DNA from 2 places in the Microbacterium xanthum genome. Region 1 is predicted to be linked to the other one. Evidence: predicted binding sites of a transcription regulator. Region 1 holds the regulator's gene; the other holds the start of a gene.
The links. The regulator HrcA, encoded in region 1, represses chaperone genes, less so after heat shock. The targets are predictions, from matches to a motif close to TTNGCACTCGNNNNNNNCGAGTGCNAA.
Positions count from the first base shown of each region.

Region 2: a site for HrcA is predicted at 5,075-5,101, ahead of RZO50_RS01745 (Hsp20/alpha crystallin family protein). Genes of this name have one in related genera too.

Region 1 covers NZ_JAWHUE010000004.1:3,110-10,598, forward strand. Annotated here, with positions in the region: gene lepA (translation elongation factor 4) at 1-1,604, shown strand, start outside; gene RZO50_RS12330 (DUF1990 family protein) at 1,657-2,307, shown strand; gene hemW (radical SAM family heme chaperone HemW) at 2,327-3,544, shown strand; gene hrcA (heat-inducible transcriptional repressor HrcA) at 3,630-4,673, shown strand; gene dnaJ (molecular chaperone DnaJ) at 4,724-5,845, shown strand; gene RZO50_RS12350 (16S rRNA (uracil(1498)-N(3))-methyltransferase) at 5,847-6,581, shown strand; gene RZO50_RS12355 (HIT domain-containing protein) at 6,629-6,976, shown strand; gene RZO50_RS12360 (PhoH family protein) at 7,020-7,489, shown strand, end outside.
Region 2 covers NZ_JAWHUE010000001.1:349,699-357,187, reverse strand. Annotated here, with positions in the region: gene araA (L-arabinose isomerase) at 1-1,089, shown strand, start outside; gene RZO50_RS01780 (aldose 1-epimerase family protein) at 1,093-2,037, shown strand; gene RZO50_RS01775 (hypothetical protein) at 1,976-2,242, opposite strand; gene RZO50_RS01770 (hypothetical protein) at 2,365-2,562, opposite strand; gene RZO50_RS01765 (DUF5684 domain-containing protein) at 2,726-3,121, shown strand; gene RZO50_RS01760 (SDR family NAD(P)-dependent oxidoreductase) at 3,144-3,992, opposite strand; gene RZO50_RS01755 (asparagine synthase) at 4,101-4,715, shown strand; tRNA gene RZO50_RS01750 (tRNA-Arg) at 4,761-4,833, shown strand; gene RZO50_RS01745 (Hsp20/alpha crystallin family protein) at 5,181-5,651, shown strand; gene RZO50_RS01740 (L-serine ammonia-lyase, iron-sulfur-dependent, subunit alpha) at 5,746-7,233, shown strand; gene RZO50_RS01735 (hypothetical protein) at 7,379-7,489, opposite strand, start outside.

The sequences.
Region 1 (7,489 bases):
TCGACCGAACGTTCGCCTTGAACATGATCGACACGCCCGGGCACGTCGACTTCACCTACGAGGTCTCGCGCTCCCTCGCCGCCTGCGAGGGAGCGATCCTGCTCGTCGACGCCGCGCAGGGCATCGAGGCGCAGACCCTCGCGAACCTGTATTTGGCACTCGAGAACGATCTGCAGATCATCCCGGTGCTGAACAAGATCGATCTGCCCGCCGCCGATCCCGACAAGTTCGCCGCCGAACTGGCCGGACTCATCGGAGGCGAGCCGGAGGATGTCCTGCGGGTCAGCGGCAAGACGGGCATGGGCGTCGAGGCGCTCCTGGACCGGCTCGTCGAGAAGGTCCCCGCACCGGTGGGCGATGCCGATGCCCCCGCTCGGGCGATGATCTTCGACTCGGTCTACGACTCCTATCGCGGTGTCGTGACGTACGTGCGCATGATCGACGGCAAATTGGAGCCGCGTCAGCGCATCCAGATGATGTCGACGCGCGCGACGCACGAACTCCTGGAGATCGGCGTATCCAGCCCCGAGCCGAAGCCGACGAAGGGACTCGGTGTCGGCGAGGTCGGGTACCTCATCACCGGCGTGAAGGATGTCCGACAGTCCAAGGTCGGCGACACCATCACCGACCAGCGCAAGCCCGCCGCGGACGCGCTCCCGGGGTACACCGACCCGAAGCCGATGGTCTTCTCCGGCATCTATCCGATCGACGGCAGCGACTACGCCGACCTCCGGGAGGCACTCGACAAGCTGAAGCTCTCCGACGCGTCGCTGCAGTACGAGCCGGAGACCTCGGTGGCTCTGGGCTTCGGGTTCCGCTGCGGGTTCCTGGGTCTGCTGCACTTGGAGATCATCACCGAGCGGCTGACCCGCGAGTTCGACCTCGACCTGATCACAACGGCGCCGTCGGTCACCTACGATGTGGTCACCGACACGGGGGAGACCGTGACGGTTACCAATCCCAGCGAGTACCCCGACGGGCGGGTGGCCGAGGTCTCGGAGCCCGTCGTGAAGGTCGGGATCCTCCTTCCCAAAGACTACGTCGGCACGGTCATGGAGCTGTGTCAGTCCCGTCGCGGGACCCTCCTCGGGATGGACTACCTCAGTGAGGACCGTGTCGAGCTGCGGTACAACATGCCCCTCGGTGAGATCGTCTTCGACTTCTTCGACCAGCTGAAATCCAAGACCCAGGGGTATGCGAGCCTCGACTACGAGCCCGCGGGGTCACAGACGGCCGATCTCGTCAAGGTGGACATCCTGTTGCAGGGGGAGAAGGTGGATGCGTTCAGCTCGATCGTCCATCGTGAGAAGGCGTACGGGTACGGCACGCTGATGACCGAACGGCTGCGCAAGCTCATCCCGCGTCAGCAGTTCGAAGTGCCGATCCAGGCGGCCATCGGCGCGCGCATCATCGCGCGCGAGAACATCCGCGCCATCCGCAAGGACGTGCTGGCCAAGTGCTACGGCGGCGACATCTCCCGGAAGCGCAAGCTGCTGGAGAAGCAGAAGGAGGGCAAGAAGCGGATGAAGATGGTCGGGCGCGTCGAGGTCCCCCAGGAGGCGTTCATCGCCGCGCTGTCGGGTGACGTCGAGACCAAGAAGTAGTTCGCGACCGGCTCCCGGCGGATGCTCGGGAGGGGATGGGTAGGCTCGGAACATGCGCCGCGGAACCTTCAAGGACGACACGGTCGACTACGCCGCCGTCGGGGCGACACAGGCGCCCGATCTCATGCACTTCCCTCCGGAGCGCAGCCTTCCCGCGGAGCAGTCTTGGCGGATCGGATCCGGGCAGGCGCGTTTCGCCTCAGCGGGGGAGGCGCTGCTCGGATGGGCGGCCCAGCGTGGCACCGGGTTGACGCTGAGCGACGTGCGCCCGGCTCCCGGGCCGATGTACTCGGGCGTGAGTTTCGACGCCGAGGGGGCCCCGATCGCCCCTAGTCGTACCGAGGCCGATCAGCGCTTCGACGCCGATGGCACACCGTTCGTCGGGGCCGGCACCACCATTCACCTCTCCGGTCGCGTGGCCGGTATGAGCGCCGACGCGGAGCTCCGCGTGATCTTCGCCGTCGAGGAGCCGCGCAGGACCGGGTTCGCCCTGGGAACCGTGGGCGGGTCCGTGGTCAGCGGTGAGGAGTCGTTCATGGTCGAGTGGTACGACAACGACGAGGTGTGGTTCACGGTTCGTGCCTTCGATGCGCCGCGTTCTCTGCTGTACCGGCTCTGTCCGGCGCTGACGCGCCGTCGTCGCCGCGAACTGTTCACCCGCTACCTGCGCGCGATCTCGCCGCTCTACACGACGTCAGCGTGACTCGCGGGGGGTCTCGCTGATGGGCGCCGCGCTGCCGCTGGGTGATCCGGCGCCGCGGGATGGGATGCTGCCGAAAGACCTCGTCATCGATGCGGACGCCGCGTTCGGCGTATACCTGCACGTGCCTTTCTGTCGGGTTCGATGCGGCTACTGCGACTTCAACACCTACACGGCCTCCGAGTTGCGGGGGGCACGGCAGGACACCTACGCCGACACGCTGCTCGGCGAGATCGAGCACGCCGGACGCGTGCTCGCCGTCCGTGCGCCGCTGCGTCCTGCGGCGACGGTGTTCTTCGGCGGGGGGACACCGACGCTCCTCCCTGCGGGCGACCTCTCTCGGATGCTGTCGGGGGTGCGCGACACCTTCGGTATGACTCCCGGTGCCGAGGTGACGGTGGAAGCCAACCCCGACACGGTGACTCCTCGCGTGGTGGCGGAGCTCGCCGATGCGGGCGTCACCCGGATGTCGATCGGCATGCAGTCCGCCGTGCCGCACGTCCTGGCGGCGTTGGACCGCACCCACCGGCCGGAAAACGTCGAGACCGCCGTCCGGGCGGCGCGGAGCGCGGGCCTGAAGGTGAGCGTCGATCTCATCTACGGTGCGCCCGGGGAGCGACTCGAGGACTGGGAGCGTTCGCTCGGAGCCGCCGTGGCCCTCGAACCTGATCACGTGTCGGCGTACGCCCTGATCATCGAGGAGGGCACCAAGCTCGCCCGGCAGATCCGTCGGGGTGAGGTACCGGCTCCCGATGACGACCTCCAGGCCGACATGTACGAGATGGCGGAGTCGATGCTGACGGCGGCGGGGCTGGGATGGTACGAGGTGTCGAACTGGGCACGGACCGACGCCGACCGGTCCTTGCACAATCTGGCCTACTGGCGCGGCACCGACTGGTGGGGATTCGGACCCGGCGCGCACAGTCACGTCGCCGGTCTGCGCTGGTGGAACGTCAAGCATCCCGCCGCCTACGCCGCACGGCTGGCGGCGGGCGACTCGCCCGCCGCGGGGCGCGAGCGGCCGGACGCTGCCTCGCGGGCATTGGAGAAGGTGCTTCTGCGCTCGCGCATCCGGGAGGGACTGCCGATTCTTGAGGTGTCCGAGGACCGGCGCGGGGCCGTCCCCGCACTCATCGCGGACGGACTCATCGACGGCGCTCGTGCGATCTCCGGGGTGATCGTCCTGACGATGCGCGGGCGGCTGCTGGCCGACGCCGTCGTGCGGGCTCTCACCGACTGAGCGCACGCTCCGGGTCGGGCACGATAGAATTGGCACTCACTCGAGACGAGTGCCAGGGAAGCCGGACACGTACGCGGGAGGATCGATGGTCAGCGCACGCGGACTGGAGGTCCTGCGCGCGATCGTGCAGGACTACGTCGAAACGCGTGAACCGGTCGGCAGCAAATCGATCGTCGACCGTCATGCGTTCGGCGTGTCGGCGGCGACCATCCGCAACGACATGGCGCTCCTCGAAGACGAGGACCTCATCACCGCCCCGCATACGTCATCAGGCCGCGTTCCGACCGACAAGGGGTATCGCGTCTTCGTCGACCACCTGTCGGAGGTGCGGCCCCTCTCGCCGGCCCAGCGCACGGCCATCATGTCTTTCCTGGAGGCACCCGGGGATCTCGACGACCTCATGGTGCGCACCGTCCGCGCCTTGACGCAGTTGACCGGTCAAGTCGCGATCGTGCAGTACCCGTCCTTCGCGCAGGCTCACGTGTCCCATGTGGAGTTGGTCGGTCTGGACGCCGGGCGCATGCTCGTCGTCCTGGTCACCGACACCGGCCGGGTCTCGCAACGTCTGCTGTTCCTTCCCCACGAACCCGTCGCCGAAGACCTCGTCCGGATGCGCGCGACGGTGGCCGACCTCATCGTGGGCCGCTCGATCCGGGATGGCGCGCAGGCCATCGCCGACCGTCTGGCGTCGGTGGCGACGGGGACGCGCTCCCCGCACGACACCGTGGTGGACCTCATCGCGAGCGTGGTTGCCGAGGAACTCGACGAGTTCCGGCAGGATCGTCTGGTCATGGCCGGGACCGCGAACCTCGCCCGCCGCGAGGCGGATTTCCGCGGCAGCATCTACCCGCTCCTGGAGGCGATCGAGGAACAGGTGACCCTGATGCGACTGATGGGCGAGATGGTCGCCGACGAGCACGGGCTGGCCGCGAGCATCGGACGGGAGAACGAACCGTTCGGTCTGGCCGAGGCGTCGGTCGTGGCCGGTGAGTACGACGCACCCGGCACTCGGGCCCGTGTGGGTGTGCTGGGGCCGACACGCATGGACTATCCGAGCAATCTCGCGTCGGTGCGCGCTGTGGCGCGCTACCTGTCGCGGCTGCTCGACGAAGACGAGAACGCCCGCTGAGGCGTCCGACGACAGACGAACCCGTGGCGACACGGGTGGGAGAGGCGAACGTGGCTGACCACTACGAAGTACTGGGTGTCTCGCGGGACGCGAGCCCGGAGGAGATCAAGAAGGCCTATCGGCGGCTCGCGCGCGAGCTTCACCCGGACGTGAATCCGGGGGAGGACGCCGCCGAGCGGTTCAAGTCGGTGACGCACGCCTACGACGTGCTGAGCGACCCCGACCAGCGCGCGCGCTACGACATGGGTGGAGACTCGCCGTTCGGGGGTGGCGGAGCCGCCGGTTTCGGTTCCTTCGGCGACATCTTCGAGACCTTCTTCGGTGCCGGCGGCGGCGGGGGAGCGCGGGGGCCGAGGCCGCGCTCGCGCCGCGAACGGGGCCAGGACGCTCTCGTGCGGGTCACCCTCGACCTGGGCGACGTCGTGTTCGGCGTCCACCGCGACATCGAGGTCGACACCGCTGTCCTGTGCGAGACGTGCGACGGCTCGTGCTGCCAGCCGAACACCCAGCCGGTCACGTGCGACATCTGTCACGGGTCCGGCCATGTGCAGCAGCAGGTGCGAAGTCTGCTGGGCAATGTCGTCACCAATGCGCCGTGTCGCGTGTGCCAGGGCTACGGGACGACGATCCCGTACCCCTGCGCCGCATGTCAGGGACAGGGTCGTGTGCGGGCGCGTCGCACGGTCTCTCTCGACATCCCCGCTGGTGTCGAGACGGGTCTGCGCCTGCAGCTGCCGGGCTCGGGAGAAGTCGGTCAGGCGGGCGGGCCCCACGGTGACCTCTACATCGAGGTCACCGTCAAGGACCACGAGACCTTCAGCCGAGAGGGCGACGATCTGCTGGCGACCCTCGACGTGTCGATGCCCGATGCCATCCTCGGGACATCGACGACGATCGAATCGCTCGACGGACCGGTGGAACTCGAGATCCGCCCGGGCGTGCAGGCCGGAGACGTCCTGACCATCAAGGGGCGCGGGATCACTCCGCTTCGCGGCAGCCAACGCGGGGACCTGCGCGTGGGCGTCCATGTGGTCACGCCCACGCGGCTGGATCACAAGGAACGGGCCATCATCGAGGACTTCGCCAAGCGCACCAAGGCGCCCTCGCCTCAGCTCGCGCAGTTCCATCAGGGCCTGTTTGCGAAGTTGCGCGATCGCCTCCGGAACGGCTGAGGTGGCGCTGCACTTCGTCCTCGAGGACGGCGGAGGGCTCGAGGGCGATGAGGTGGTGCTCGAAGGCCGCGAGGCTCATCATGCGGCGGCGGTGCGTCGTCTGCGTGCGGGGGAGCAGGTGACCGTCGGCGATGGTCGCGGCACATGGCTGAGGGGCGAGGCGGCGGAGGTCTCCTCCGGCCGGGTGGTCATCACGGTTCAGGAGCGACGCCACGTCCCCGCCGCCGAGCCGCGCCTGGTGCTCGTGCAGGCGTTGGCCAAGGGCGACCGCGACGAGTTGGCCGTCCAGGCGGCGACGGAGATCGGCGCAGACGAGATCGTTCCCTGGCAGGCCACGCGGAGCGTGTCGCGCTGGGAGGGCGCCAAGCGTGAGAAAGGGCGCGCCCGTTGGCGGACCATCGCCCGCGAGGCGGCGAAGCAGGCCCATCGCGCATGGATCCCCGAGGTCGCAGAGCCGGTTTCGACCGCGCAGCTGATCGAACGCGGCCGCGGTGCGCGGGTTCTGCTGCTGGTGCCGGGTGCGGCGGTGCCGTTGAGCGGCACCGTGCTGGACGCAGCCGACGCCTCGGACGTCGTGCTGGTGGTCGGGCCCGAAGGGGGTATGGCGCCGGAGGAGATCGAGCGGCTGTGCGAGGGCGGTGCCCGCCCCGTGCGACTGGGGCAGAACGTGCTGCGCACGTCTACCGCCGGTCCCGCGGCGCTGGCGATCGTCAGTGCGGCGCTCGGACGATGGTGAAGCGCCGCCCCGCCCGCGGCGTGACGCCGCGCCGATAGACTCGACGTATGACGGAATCGTCTGTTTTCACCCGCATCCTTCAGGGCGAGATCCCTGCGGAGATCATCGCCCAGACCGAGAACGCCTTCGCGATCCGCGACATCGCCCCCCAGGCGCCGGTGCACTTTCTCGTGATCCCGAAGACGGAGCGCTACCGTGACGTCGTCGAGCTCGCCGACGGCGACCCCGCTTTGCTGGCCGAGGTCGTCGGTCTCGCCCGCGCCCTCGCGGACGAGCACGCGGGCGGCGAGTTCCGCCTCGTCTTCAACACCGGTCCGGGGGCGGGTCAGACCGTGTTCCACGTTCACGCGCACGTCCTTGCCGGCCAGCTGGAGGAGAAGACCCTCGGTGCCTGATCAGGAACCCACTGTCGATCGCGTGTACGCGGACGGTGTTGCGATGGTCCAGTTGCTCGGACCCCAGGACCGTCTGTTGCGTGTTCTGGAGCGCGAGCATCCCGACGTGGACGTGCACGTGCGCGGGAACGAGATCACGCTCACCGGTGACGCCGGTGCGGTCGCGTCCGCGCGTACCCTCGTCGACGAGCTGCTGGTCATGACCCGGGCGGGCCATGACATCGCCCCGGCCGACGTCTCCTCGTCCAGCCGCATCCTGCGCTCCGAGACGGGGATGCGGCCCTCCGAAGTGCTCGGCGAACAGATCCTCTCCTCGCGGGGCAAGGTGATCCGTCCCAAGACGCTCGGGCAGAAGTCCTACGTCGACGCCATCGACGATCACACGATCGTGTTCGGCATCGGCCCGGCCGGTACCGGTAAGACCTATCTCGCCATGGCGAAGGCCGTGCAGGCGCTGCATCGCAAGGAGGTCAGCCGCATCATCCTGACGCGGCCTGCGGTGGAGGCCGGCGA
Region 2 (7,489 bases), on a different contig from region 1:
CGACTGGGGGTGGCCCGCAAGACGGTCGTGGGGCATGTTTCCCACCCTTCGGTGCGGCAGCAGGTCGAGGACTGGCAGCGTGCGTGCGCGGGATGGGCGGCCTCGCGATCCCTGAAGCTCGCGCGGTTCGGCGACAACATGCGCTATGTCGCGGTCACCGAGGGCGACAAGACCGAGGCGGAACTGCGGTTCGGCGTGCAGGTCAACACGTGGGGGGTCAACGACCTGGCCCGGGCCATAACGCAGGCTGAGCCGCGCGCGATCGACGCGCTGGTGCAGGAATACGCCGACCTCTACGACGTACAGCCTGAATTACTGCCGGGAGGCGAGCGGCACCGGTCGCTGCGTGACGGTGCCGCCATCGAGATCGGACTCCGCTCCTTCCTGGAGGAGGGTGGATTCGGCGCGTTCACGACGAGTTTCGAAGACCTCGGGGCACTGCCCCAGCTGCCCGGCTTGGCCGTTCAACGGCTCATGGCGGACGGGTACGGCTTCGGTGCGGAGGGGGACTGGAAGACGGCCGTGCTCGTCCGTGTCGCGAACGTCATGGGTGCCGGGCTCGCCGGTGGCGCCTCGCTCATGGAGGACTACACCTACGATCTCGTCCCCGGTGACGAGAAGATCCTCGGGGCGCACATGCTCGAGGTCTCGCCCTCGATCTCCTCCGAGATGGCGCGGCTGGAGGTTCACCCGCTGGGCATCGGCGGCAAGGACGACCCGGTGCGCCTGGTCTTCACCGCCGATCCCGGGCCGGCACTCGTCGTGGCGATGAGCGATATGCGCGACCGCTTCCGGTTGGTCGCGAACGTGGTGCGCAACATCGAGGCGCCCGATCTTCCGAACCTGCCGGTCGGTCGGGCCGTGTGGAAGCCCGCTCCCGACTTCGCGACGTCGGCGGCCTGTTGGCTTGCCGCGGGGGCGGCGCACCATACTGTGATGACGACCGCCGTCGGTCTGGAGGTGTTCCGCGACTTCGCGGAGATCGCCCGTACCGAGCTCGCCGTCATCGACGAGGCGACCACCGTGCGCGGCTTCCAGCAGGAGCTGCGGTGGAACCAGGCGTACTTCCGACTCGCACAAGGACTGTAGAACATGGCTCGAACCCCCGCGTCCGGAATCCAGCACCACCTCCGGGCAGGTGATTACGAGGCTGACATCGCCGGTGTCGGCGCCACGCTGCGGTCATTGACCCACGCCGGTCGCGACCTCATCGTGCCCTTCGCCGCAGACGAAGTGCGTCCCGCGCATCGCGGCGCGACGCTCGCGCCGTGGCCGAATCGCGTCGTCGACGGCGCCTACTCGTTCGGTGGACGCGACTTCCAGCTCCCGCTCACCGAGCCCGCTCGCTCGCACGCGCTGCACGGCCTGGCCACGTGGCAGCACTTCCGTGCGATCGATGAGGGCGCCGACCACGTCACCCTCGAGGCCGTCATCGAGCCGCAGACCGCCTACCCGTGGCGTCTCGTGGTGCGCACGAGGTTCGCACTGTCGGCCGACGGTCTCACCCAGACCGTGACGGTCGAAAACGTCTCGGACGCGCCTGCTCCGTGGGGCACCGCTCCCCACCCCTATCTCGTCGCGGGGGACGGGCCCCTGGACCAGTGGGTCCTGGAGCTTCCGGCCGAGCGCGTCCTCGCGGTCACCGACGACCGCCTCATCCCGACCGAGCTCCGCGACGTCGCGGCGGACGATCCGGCGCGTTTCGACTTCCGGGTTCCGCGGACGATCGGCGACGCGGAGATCGACCACGCCTACACCGGTCTCGTGCGCGACGGTGACGGCTGCGCCACGGTGCGTGTGACCACGGTGCACGGCACCGGCGTGCTCATGCAGTGGGGGGTGGAGTGCCCCTGGGTGCAGGTGCACACGGCCGACCGACCGGTCGCTGCCGAGAACCGCTTGGGGCTGGCCGTGGAGCCGATGACGTGCGCTCCGGATGCGTTCAACGCCTCACGGTACGACTACGACGCGGGGCTCATCGTGCTCGAACCCGCGCAGCGGGCGTCAGCATCGTGGCGGATCGCCGCGATCGTCTGATCCAGGGGGTCGACCGTTCCAGTCCGTAGCGGACCGCCAGCGCGCTCCAGCCGCATCCGAGCGCACCGATGGTGAGCGCCAGCATGCCGCTTGCGCGGGAGAGAACGGTCGAATCCGCGGCGAGGATCACGGTGAGTCCCATGACGATGAGCGCCGCGCTTCCGGTGGCGACGAACAGGGCGACGGCTGTGCTGCGAGGGGACATCGGGGCCTCCGGGGTCGGGCGTGCGTGCGCGCGCATTCCTTGTTCGGAGACGTTCGTCGATCGGATGGGGGGACGACGAAGGGCCGCGAGGTGCGCCGCGGCCCTTCGTCGTCGCAGGCGCGTCAGCTGTCGCGCATCCGTTCGTTGGCCTCGTTCTTCGCCTTCACCGAATCCCGCTCGGCTTCGGCCTTCTTGACGTCGGACTCGGCCTTCATCTCGTCGACCTTGTCGTCGATGCGGTCCTTGGTGTCTTCCCAGGCCTCGCTCGCCTTGCGGCCGGCGGTCTCGGCGGCGTCCTTCGCATCATCCATGAATCCCATGAGTCACTCCCTCTCTCGAAAGGCTCGAGGGTCCTTGTGGGCCCGTCGGTGACGCTAATGCGTCCGCGGCGGCGAGCGGATGGGGTTGCGCGCGCACGGGTCGCTCGCTACTCGGCCGGAAATGTATCAACGCTCCCAGCGAACTCTCAGTATTGTCATGGATATGAACACCTTCGCCGACATCGTCACCTACGACGCCGACCCCGCCGCCGGCATCGCCGTCTTCACAGGCTTCGGCCTGGCCTGGCTCGCTTTCTACGTGCTGCTCGCCGTGGCACTGTGGAAGGTCTTCTCCAAGGCCGGATACCCGGGCTGGCTCGCGATCATCCCGATCGTCAACATGTTCGTGCTGGTCAAGGTCGCCGGATTCTCCGCGTGGCTCGGCCTGCTCTACTTCATCCCGCTGGTCAACCTCGTGTTCTCGATCATCGTCGCCTTCCGCACCGGAAAGGCCTTCGACAAGGGCGGCGTGTTCTCCTTCTTCCTGCTGTGGATGTTCGCGTTCGTCGGCTACTTCATCGTCGGCTTCGACAAGTCCACCTACACCAAGCCGGTCTGATCCGAGCGTCGGTCGGCCGTCGTCACCCCACGGGCGTGGTGGTGTCGACGGCCTCTTTCAAGGGGCGGCGCATCACTGCCCAGTAGTGGGACGGGGCCAGGCGCGAGAGCACGTCGACGAGGCGTGCTTCACGGCCGATCATCGTCCGGGCGCGCCGACGGATCGTCGCCTCGACGATCTTCTCGCCCGCGTCCCCCGGTTCGGTGCGGTACATCGCCGCCTGCGCCGCGGCGGCACGCGCGGCGACGGCCGGGTCGACCGCCGCCGCGTAACGGCCGTGGAGGATGATCCCCGTCTTCACGCCGGCCGGGTAGATCGCGCCGACGGTCACCGACGTCTGCTCGAGCTCGTGCCGCAGCGCCTCGGTGAAGCCCCGTACCGCGTACTTGCTCATCGCGTACGGGATGCGCCCCGCCGGAGCGGCGAGGCCGTAGATGCTCACCAGATGCGTGATGTGTGCGGCGGGCTCGCGCAGCAGCGCGGGAAGCAGCGCCTGGGTGATGTTCACCGTCCCCCACAGGTTCACATCCATGAGCCACCGCATCTCGGCCATCGTGAGTTGGTCGACGCCGCCGAGCATCGAAGACCCCGCGCACGTGACGAGCGATTGCACGCGCGGGTGGTGCGACGTGATCTCATCGACCATCGCGATCACCGCGTCGTCGGAGGTCAGGTCGACCGTGTGGGTGGAATGGCCGCGACCGCGCAGATCCCGGGCCACCGATTCGAGGCCCTCGGCGTTGCGGTCGACGAGGGCGACGTGTGCGCCCCGGGCCGCCATCCGGCGCGCCACCTCCGCGCCCATTCCGCTGGCGGCTCCGGTGATCACCGCGGTGCGCCCGCGCACATCCAGGTGTGCTCGTCGGGTCATGGTCGTCCTCCGCATCGTCGCGTGCCCCCTATTGTGTCCGATCTCTGAGGCGAACCCGAGAGGGCCGCCGGAGGCGGACGATACGATCGGGGGCGGAGGTGCGCGCACATGGGACGCAACGCGGACGCGATCGCCGAGGGCGTTTCGATCGCCGCCGCCGCCGCGCGGCTGACGGTGCGCAATCGCATCCTCGTCGACACCATCGCCCGCAACGAGCCGTTCGACCCGGAGCGCGTCGCCCCGCTGGCGCGCGAAACGCTGCTCGCGCTGGCCGCCGAGCAGGAGGCCGCTGCCGAACTCACGCGCAAGCTGCGCAAGAAGGCGTGGGGGAAGTACTCCGACCCGGGGAGCACTCACGACTACCGTGACCGCGACACCCGGAACCTCCGGCGCCGTCAACGCCAATACACCGGGGTGGCCAAGGTGCTTCGCGAGCGCGCGGATGACGTGGAGGCCGTGCGAGAGCTCGTGGCCGATGCGCGGGAGGCTGCCTGGGGAGACGTCGAGTCGAACCTGCAGCGCCGGCTCGTCGCCGAAGGGGCCAGGCCCGACCTCGAGCCTGACTACGCCAAGATGCGCGCGGCTCGGATGCAGGCCCTCCGGCTGGTCGATCTCCCCAGGCTCGCCGCGCATCGGCGTCGCGTCGACCCACCGGCGATGGGCGATGTCCAAGACCCAGAGGACGTGGCCGCCGCGCTTGATTCGCCACCGACCGAATCGTGATGTAGGCTGAACCTTGGCCTTCGCGCCGTTTCGTGCGAAGGTCCTGCGCCTCTAGCTCAATGGATAGAGCATCTGACTACGGATCAGAAGGTTGGGGGTTCGAGTCCCTCGAGGCGCGCACTGTGTTGAGACAGTGAGAAATCCCTCGCCCATCGGGCGGGGGATTTTCGTTTTCCGGTGTTTCGTCCCGCGTCCCGCGTCCCGTCGCACTCCGCACCGAGGTGTGTTTCTGCGGTGGCGCAGCGTGCTCGCGCGGGGGATTCGGTGCCCTCGTCGTGCGCCCTCGTTCCGCCGGGAGCTCGACCGGCGCCCGAGGCGCCCGCTTCCCGCCGGTCGTTCGCCGAGGGCGATCGAAAGATCTGGCACTCTCTGGCCTCGAGTGCTAATCTTTTCTTACTTGAGTCGATGCGACTCAACTTAAACCATCGTCGGGCCTTGCGTCCGACCCGCCACGAAGGAGAAGAAATGGGAACCTACGACCCGTTCCGCGAGCTGGACCGCATGGCGTCGAGCCTCCTCGACGCGCGACGTGGACCCCGCCGCATGCCGATGGACCTCTACCGCGACGGCGACCATTACGTCCTGAACGCCGACCTGCCGGGCATCGACCCGGGGTCGGTCGACATCGACGTCGACGGACAGCTTCTCACCATCCGCGCAGAGCGCACCCTCGCTTCCGGCGACGGCGTGAAGTGGATCACCCGGGAACGTGAGACGGCGAGCTTCGTCCGCCAGTTGAACCTCGGACAGGGGATCGACACCGAGCGCATCTCGGCCAGTTACGGCAACGGCGTCCTGTCGGTGATGATCCCGGTCAGTGAGAAGGCCAAGCCACGCAAGATCGAGGTGTCGACCGAGGGGCAGCCGTCGGTGCTGCAGGCCCACGAGTCGCACGCGTCGGCACCGGCCGACGGCCCGGCGCCCGTCGAGCAGTAACCCGCAGCGGCACCAACGACGCCCCGGCTCCGCGGAGTCGGGGCGTCGTGCGTTTCGGAGCGCGATCTCGGCAGTGCAGGCGTAGCCTGTCGGGGTGAGCGCCTACGTCTCGGCGTTCGAGCTGTTCTCCATCGGTGTAGGACCCTCGAGCTCCCACACGGTCGGTCCGATGCGCGCCGGCCGTGACTTCGCGGCGCGCCTGCGCGAGATCGGTGTCCTCGAGAACGTCGCGCACGTCGGGTGCTCCCTGTTCGGCTCCCTCGGGGCGACGGGGATCGGCCACGGTACGCCCGACGCGGTGGTCGCGGGGCTTTCGGGACTCGATCCCGAAACGGTCGACCCGGACGAGGTCCGCGGAGCGTGGATGAACTGGCGCGAGGGATCGCGACTTCCGCTGGCCGGCATCCGGCCGGTCGCGTTCGCGAAGGGCGACATCGAGTTCTCTCCGCGCACGCGCCTGCCCGCGCACCCGAACGCGATGACCCTCGTCGCGCGGGACTCGGCCGGCGCCGTCGTCGGGGAGGAGACCTATTACTCGGTGGGTGGCGGCTTCATCCGACGCGACGGGGAGCCCCTCGACGTGGCGGTCGCGTGGCCGCTGCGTTTCGACACCGCGGCGAAGCTTCTGGGAATCTGCGACGACGAGCAGCTGACGATCGCCGAGGCCGCTCGGCGGAACGAAGAAGCGCTGCGTTCCGAGGAGGACGTCGCAGCGGGACTCGACCGCATCTGGGACGCCATGGCGGCGTGCGTCGAGGCCGGACTCCACGCCGACGGCACCCTGCCCGGCATGCTGCGGGTCGCCCGGCGCGCTGGGCGCATCCGCATGCAGCTCGAGGAGGTGACGGCGGCGGGCGGGCGTGAACTGCCGGGGGAGTGGCTCGGCGCGTATGCCCTTGCGGTCATCGAGGAGAACGCCGCCGGAGGTCGGGTCGTGACCGCCCCCACCAACGGTGCGGCCGGCATCCTTCCGGCCGTCGCGATGTACTGGTGGAACTTCCTCGCAGACTCCGGGCTCGGCACCGGAACCGCGGTCACGCCGCACGGGGAACTGGCCGGCAGTGCGTTGCGGGGATTCGGCGCCGCGGCCGGCGCGTCTTCCACCACGTGCGACGAGGAGGCCGTGGCCGAGGCGAATCGCCGCCGTGGGATCCGCCGATTCCTCCTCACGGCCACGGCCCTCGGATCCCTCTTCAAGGCGAACGCGTCGATCTCCGGAGCGGAGGGCGGGTGCCAGGCGGAGGTCGGATCCGCGTGCGCGATGGCCGCCGGCGGCCTGACGGCGGTGATGGGCGGCACGAATCGCCAGATCGAGAATGCCGCCGAGATCGCCATGGAGCATCACCTCGGGCTGACGTGCGACCCCGTCGGAGGTCTCGTTCAGATTCCGTGCATCGAGCGCAACGCGATCGCCGCCGCCACGGCTGTCACCGCCGCGCGGCTGGCCCTGCGCGGCGACGGGTCGCACTTCGTGTCGCTCGATGCCGTGGTCGAGACGATGCGGCAGACCGGCCTCGACATGTCGCACAAGTACAAGGAGACCAGCGCAGGCGGCCTCGCCGTCAACGTGATCGAGTGCTGACCGCCTTCCGGTTGGACGGCCGGAGCCCCCGTGCCCGCCTTCACCGGTCACCCGATGTCGTACCCGTCGATTCACCTGTCACCGGATGCGGCTATCGCCACCGACATCGACATCGAGCGGCAACCGAACACCACGCCCGGACGGGTCACCCGGACGTTCCGCGTCTCCAGCCTCGCTGCTCGAGGTGTCTACGGATGCGGTGGACGGCCGGAGCGACACTCGGCGTGAGGTGTATCGCTGAGAACCGGAGCACGGT